DNA from 2 places in the Enterobacter sichuanensis genome. Region 2 is predicted to be linked to the other one. Evidence: predicted binding sites of a transcription regulator. Region 2 holds the regulator's gene; the other holds the start of a gene.

Region 1 (3,140 bases), 2.1 Mb from region 2:
TAACGCTATTGTACTCCCTTATTCGCCCGTCGGGTTTGATCGCGGGCGCATCTCATGCAGACTTTTCTGGTTGCAGTGTCCACAAAAGCGTCCAGGGAGTACATTTTAAGCCAGCACTTTACACGATACGCTCGAACCCTGCTGCTAAATCGGCAATTAAATCGTCCACATTTTCTAAACCGATGTGCAGTCGGATCAGGGTACCGCTGAAGTCCACTTCGCCGCCGGGACGCAGCGCCGCAATCTGTTCCGGCTGGTTAGGCAGGATCAGGGACTCAAATCCGCCCCAGGAGTAGGCCATGCTGAAGAGGGTAAAGTTATCCAGATAATTTGCCAGCTCGTCATGGGTCAGGCGTTTTTTCAGAACGAACGAGAACAAACCGCTGCTGCCCGTAAAGTCACGTTGCCAGAATTCATGTCCCTTACTGCCCGGTAGCGCCGGATGATTAACGCGCTCAACCTGCGGGTGCTGTGCCAGCCATTCGGCCACTTTCAGGCTGCTTTCATGGTGCTGGCGCAGACGAACCCCCAGCGTGCGAATACCGCGGCTGGTCATATAGGCCGTGTCGGCATCCACCATCTGGCCCATCAGGTAGGCATTTTCACGCAGCTGATCCCAGCAGCGGGCGTTAGAGACCGCCGTGCCAATCATGCCGTCAGAGTGGCCAATCAGGTACTTGGTTGCCGCCTGAATCGAGATATCAATGTCGAATTCCAGCGCCTTAAACAGCACACCAGCCGCCCAGGTGTTGTCGATCATGATAATCGCCTCTGGCGCTTTACTGCGCACGGCTTTCACGATGGCCGGCACGTCGTGCACTTCCATGGTGAGCGATCCTGGCGATTCCAGGAACACAATGCGCGTGTTTGGCTGAATAAGCTCGGCAATGCCTTCACCAATCAGCGGATCGAACCAGCCGGTGGTGACGCCGAGCTTGCTGAGGATTTTGGTGCAGAAGTCCTGGCTGGGTTCATAGGCGGTGTTGGTCATCAGGATATGGTCGCCCTGTTCCACAAACGCCAGAATGGTATTAGCGACCGCCGCGGCGCCGCACGGGAACAGCGCGCAGCCCGCACCGCCTTCCAGCTCGCACATCGCTTCCTGCAGAGAAAAATGGGTTAGCGTGCCACGACGGCCGTAAAACAGCCCGCCTTTCGCGCGGTTACGCGTGGCGTTTTTTTTCTCCTCCACGGTATCAAACACCAGCGAGGAGGCGCGTTGAATCACGCTGTTGACCGAGCCCTGGGTATATTTCTTGCTGCGTCCTGCCTGTACCAGCGTGGTATCAAGATGCTTCTTAGTCATGTTCGCTAACCCTGTTTTTATACGTCTGGACGTCCAGACTACCACGATTGTAAAAATCTGCACCCTGAGGCTTATCGAATAAGCAGAAAATATTAGCAAAAAACCGCATAAGAAATTTTTACTGCGTAAGCGCAAAGAAAGTGAGCAAAAATTGCGGCACTATGTAAATAGTAATGAGAACGACTATCAATTCGGCGACGTTTTGATATTATTATGCTCAGATTTTGTGATTTGCGTCCTGGAGATACAGAGTGGGTAATAATTTGATGCAGACGGATCTCTCCGTTTGGGGCATGTATCAACATGCTGACATCGTGGTTAAGATTGTGATGATCGGCCTGATTCTGGCGTCCGTGATCACGTGGGCTATCTTCTTTAGCAAGAGCGCCGAACTCATTTCTCAGAAGCGTCGCCTCAAGCGGGAGCAGCTGCAGTTAGCCGAAGCCCGCTCGCTGGATCAGGCTTCTGACATGACCTCATCCTTCCACGCGAAAAGCCTGACCACCCTGTTAGTTAACGAAGCGCAAAACGAGCTGGAACTCTCCGCTGGCAGTGAAGATAACGAAGGCATCAAAGAGCGTACCGGCTTCCGTCTGGAGCGTCGCGTTGCGGCCGTTGGCCGACATATGGGACGTGGTAACGGATATCTGGCGACCATCGGCGCAATTTCGCCGTTCATCGGTCTCTTCGGTACGGTCTGGGGCATCATGAACAGCTTCATCGGTATCGCCCAAACCCAAACCACCAACCTGGCGGTGGTGGCACCGGGTATCGCAGAAGCGCTGCTGGCGACGGCAATCGGTCTGGTAGCGGCCATCCCGGCGGTGGTTATCTACAACATCTTCGCGCGGATGATTGGCAGCTACAAAGCCACGCTTGGTGACGTGGCCGCGCAGGTTCTGCTGCTGCAAAGCCGCGATCTCGACCTTAATGCCAGCTCGGTTAAGCCGGTGCATGCGGCGTCCAAACTGCGCGTAGGTTAATGCGATGGCGATGCGTCTAAACGAAAACCTGGACGATAACGGCGAAATGCATGAAATCAACGTGACGCCGTTTATCGACGTTATGCTGGTTCTGCTGATTATCTTCATGGTGGCTGCGCCGCTGGCGACGGTTGACGTGAAGGTCAATCTGCCGGCCTCTTCCAGCCAGCCACAGCCGCGTCCGGAGAAGCCTGTTTATCTGTCCGTGAAGGCGGATAAATCGATGTTCCTCGGTAACGACCCGGTAACGACTGACTCTGTCATCCCGGCGCTGGAGCAGCTTACTGGCGGTAAGAAAGATACCACGGTCTTCTTCAGGGCGGATAAAACCGTTGATTATGAAACCATGATGAAGGTAATGGACACGCTGCATCAGGCGGGTTACCTGAAGATTGGACTGGTCGGCGAAGAAAAAGCGGCTAAAAAATAAAATAAAAGCTGGCGAAAGCCGGCTTTTTTGTTTTCTCTAAGGCCAAATCGTTATTATTTTCTGCCGTATCTCCCCACACATCATATTTATTTATCAATAAAGCCATCATTAATAATCTCTTGATTGTTAAGCAAATATCAATATTCGGCTGCGTCATTTAACGCTATCTTTTATTGTGCTGGCGTCGCGGAATATCCCCGCTACGCTTAAAAAAGATAATAAAAACAGACCTTCTTCGAAGGATCTTTTTCACCTGCACAGCAAGAGACTCAGTATGCCTACGATGACATGGCTCTATCCGCACGCGCATCAAAACGATCTGATTTCCCTTTCTTCCATACGTCGCCGCGCCGACAGACTAATACTGGTGTTCATCTGGTCACTCTGGGGCATCTCCCTGGCCGTGGGCTACCTCAATGAG
Region 2 (3,140 bases):
CCTGGAACGCCAACCTGGACTTCCAGTCAGGCTACGCCGCGGATATGTTCGGTCTGGATATTGCTGCGTTCACCGCGATCGAAATGGCGGAAAACGGCGACAGCGCCCATCCTAACGAAATTGCCTTCTCCTCCAGCAACAAAGCCTATAAAGAAGACTGGTCCGGAGATAAGAGCGGTATCAGCCTTTACAAGGCCGCAGCGAAATTTAAATACGGCCCGGTATGGGCGCGCGGGGGCTATATTCAGCCAACCGGCCAGACGCTGTTAGCGCCGCACTGGAGCTTTATGCCGGGCACTTATCAGGGGGCCGAAGCCGGGGCGAACTTCGACTATGGTGATGCGGGTGCGTTGAGCTTCTCTTACATGTGGACCAACGAGTACAAAGCTCCATGGCACATCGAAATGGACAAGTTCTACCAGAACGATAAAAAAACCAAAGTCGATTACCTGCACTCGCTGGGCGCGAAATACGACTTCAAAAACGATCTTGTTCTTGAAGCGGCATTTGGTCAGGCAGAAGGTTATATCGATCAGTACTTTGCCAAAGCCAGCTACAAATTTGATATCGCCGGTAGCCCGCTGAGCACCAGCTATCAATTCTACGGCACGCGCGATAAAGTCAGTGATGGTGGCGTCAACGACATCTATGACGGTACCGCATGGTTACAGGCTTTGACCTTCGGCTACAAGGTAGGCCAGGTTGATTTACGTCTGGAAGGGACGTGGGTGAAGGCGGAAGGGCAGCAGGGTTACTTCCTGCAGCGTATGACCCCGACCTATGCATCGTCCAATGGCCGTCTTGATATCTGGTGGGATAACCGTTCAGACTTCAACGCCGACGGTGAGAAAGCGGTCTTCTTCGGTGCGATGTATGACCTGAAAAACTGGAATCTGCCTGGCTGGGCGGTGGGGGCTTCCTACGCTTACGCCTGGGATGCAAAACCTGCCGATATGGCCACACCAGACGCTTACTACGATCCAAACTATCGCCTGAAAGAGTCCTCCTACAGCCTGGATGCGATCTATACCCTGCAGGATGGTCGCGCAAAAGGCACGATGTTCAAATTGCACTTCACCCAGTATGACAACCACTCCGATATCCCGAGCTATGCGGGCGGTTACGGCAACATCTTCCAGGATGAACGTGACGTGAAATTCATGGTTATCGCACCGTTCACCATCTTCTGATGAATCGTCCGGCGGGCAGTGCCTGCCGGACAGGAGACTGCACATGATGAAAAAAATCGTAATTGTCGCGCTGCTGGCGTCGGGACTGGTGGCGTGTGCTCAGACTCAGGCACCGAAAGAAGATTCCCGGCTGAAAGAGGCCTATAGCGCATGTATCAATACCGCGGAAGGTTCGCCGGAGAAAATTGAAGCCTGTCAGAGCGTGTTAAATGTGCTGAAGAAAGAGAAAGCGCATGAGCAGTTCGCGACGCAGGAGACGGTGCGCGTGATGGATTACCAGGCCTGTATCCAGGCGCGTAAAACCGGTAACGATCAGGAAGTGGCGAAGCGTTGCGACCAGATCTGGAAAGAGATTCGTAGCAATAACAGTAACTGATTCGCTATTACCATGCCCGGTGGCGCTGCGCTTGCCGGGTTTTTTTATGCCTGAAAACAGGCCCAAAAAAAAGCCAACCTCGCGGCTGGCTCAGAGCATGAACACAAATTATTTTGCGTCGTGCGCGTGATCATCTTCACGGCAATCGCCTTCTGCACAGTGACCATACAGGTACAGGCTGTGGTTGGTCAGGCGGATGCCATGACGCGCGGCGATTTCACGCTGGCGTGATTCGATGGAATCATCGCTGAATTCAATGACCTTGCCGCAATCGAGGCAGATCAGGTGATCGTGGTGCTGCTGCTGGGTCAGTTCGAAAACAGATTTACCGCCTTCGAAATTATGACGGGTAACAATGCCCGCGTCATCAAACTGGTTCAGCACGCGATAAACAGTAGCCAGCCCAATCTCTTCACCCATGTCGATAAGACGTTTATAAAGGTCTTCCGCACTGACATGGTGATTGTCTGGACCCTGAAGCACTTCGAGGATTTTTAACCGAGGAAGCGTAACTTTCAGGCCAGCCTTCTTTAATGCGGTATTGTTGTCAGTCATGCGGAATCTGTCCTGTTGCTAAACGATTCACTTCTTAGGAAGTGACAGAAAATGCACCTGGGATAATGCGTCTCATTATAGAACTGCCATGGCTAAATGAAAACTGCAAGTCTCAGGCAAAATATGCTTATAAAAACGTGGTATCACCAACAAACTTGCGTAATGGAAAACCACGTTTTATCAGGGAGACATTGTACAGGTCTGGACGAAAAAGTTAAAAGATTGTAGCGATTAATTTAATCGGTTTGACCTGGAACACGGGCGCAACCGCCGTTGCGCCGTGATAAAACTCAGGCGTTGAGAATATCGTCCAGGTGCAGCTCTTCGCGGATCTGCTTCACCCACTTCTCAACACGCTCTGCGGTCAGTTCTGGCTGACGGTCTTCGTCGATGGCCAGACCCACGAAATGGTCGTCATCCGCCAGGCCTTTAGACGCTTCGAAGTGGTAACCGGCAGTCGGCCAGTGGCCAACAATCACGGCGCCATTTGGCTCGATGATGTCGCGGATAGTGCCCAGCGCGTCACAGAAATACTCGGCGTAGTCTTCCTGATCGCCACAGCCAAACAGGGCAACCAGTTTACCGTTGAAGTCCACTTCTTCCAGCGTCGGGAAGAAATCATCCCAGTCGCACTGGGCTTCGCCGTAGTACCAGGTCGGAATGCCCAGCAGCAGGATGTCATAGCCTTCGAGGTCTTCTTTGCTGCTCTTGGCGATGTCATGCACATCAGCAACGTCTTTACCGAGCTGTTTTTGAATGTTTTTTGCGATGTTTTCGGTATTGCCGGTATCACTGCCGAAGAAAATGCCGATGATTGCCATGAGTAAAATAACCTCTTGAAACTTAATAGTATGGTGGCGCAATTTGGCCACGGATAAGGGCAATAATAGCAGAACTGGCAACCCTGCGGAAACAGCTATCACGCAGGACTGCACTCTGTGCTACATGAAAAGGGTCATTAAGGGGATTTTCAGACTTATGCCTGGCTGCGCAACGTCTCAAGCTGGGCGATCAACATC

The links. Region 2 encodes Fur, which represses iron uptake genes when iron is present. Its sites were predicted from a motif close to ATAATAATGAGAACNACTATCAA; they were not measured.
Region 1: a site for Fur is predicted at 1,474-1,496, ahead of exbB (tol-pal system-associated acyl-CoA thioesterase). Genes of this name have one in related genera too.

The regions. Positions count from the first base shown of each region.
Region 1 covers NZ_CP027986.1:3,949,174-3,952,313, reverse strand. The annotation lists gene metC (cystathionine beta-lyase) at 119-1,306, opposite strand; gene exbB (tol-pal system-associated acyl-CoA thioesterase) at 1,558-2,289, shown strand; gene exbD (TonB system transport protein ExbD) at 2,294-2,719, shown strand; gene C1N69_RS19075 (methyl-accepting chemotaxis protein) at 2,994-3,140, shown strand, end outside.
Region 2 covers NZ_CP027986.1:1,319,525-1,322,664, forward strand. The annotation lists gene chiP (chitoporin ChiP) at 1-1,190, shown strand, start outside; gene chiQ (ChiQ/YbfN family lipoprotein) at 1,237-1,566, shown strand; gene fur (ferric iron uptake transcriptional regulator) at 1,675-2,121, opposite strand; gene fldA (flavodoxin FldA) at 2,412-2,942, opposite strand; gene ybfE (LexA regulated protein) at 3,098-3,140, opposite strand, start outside.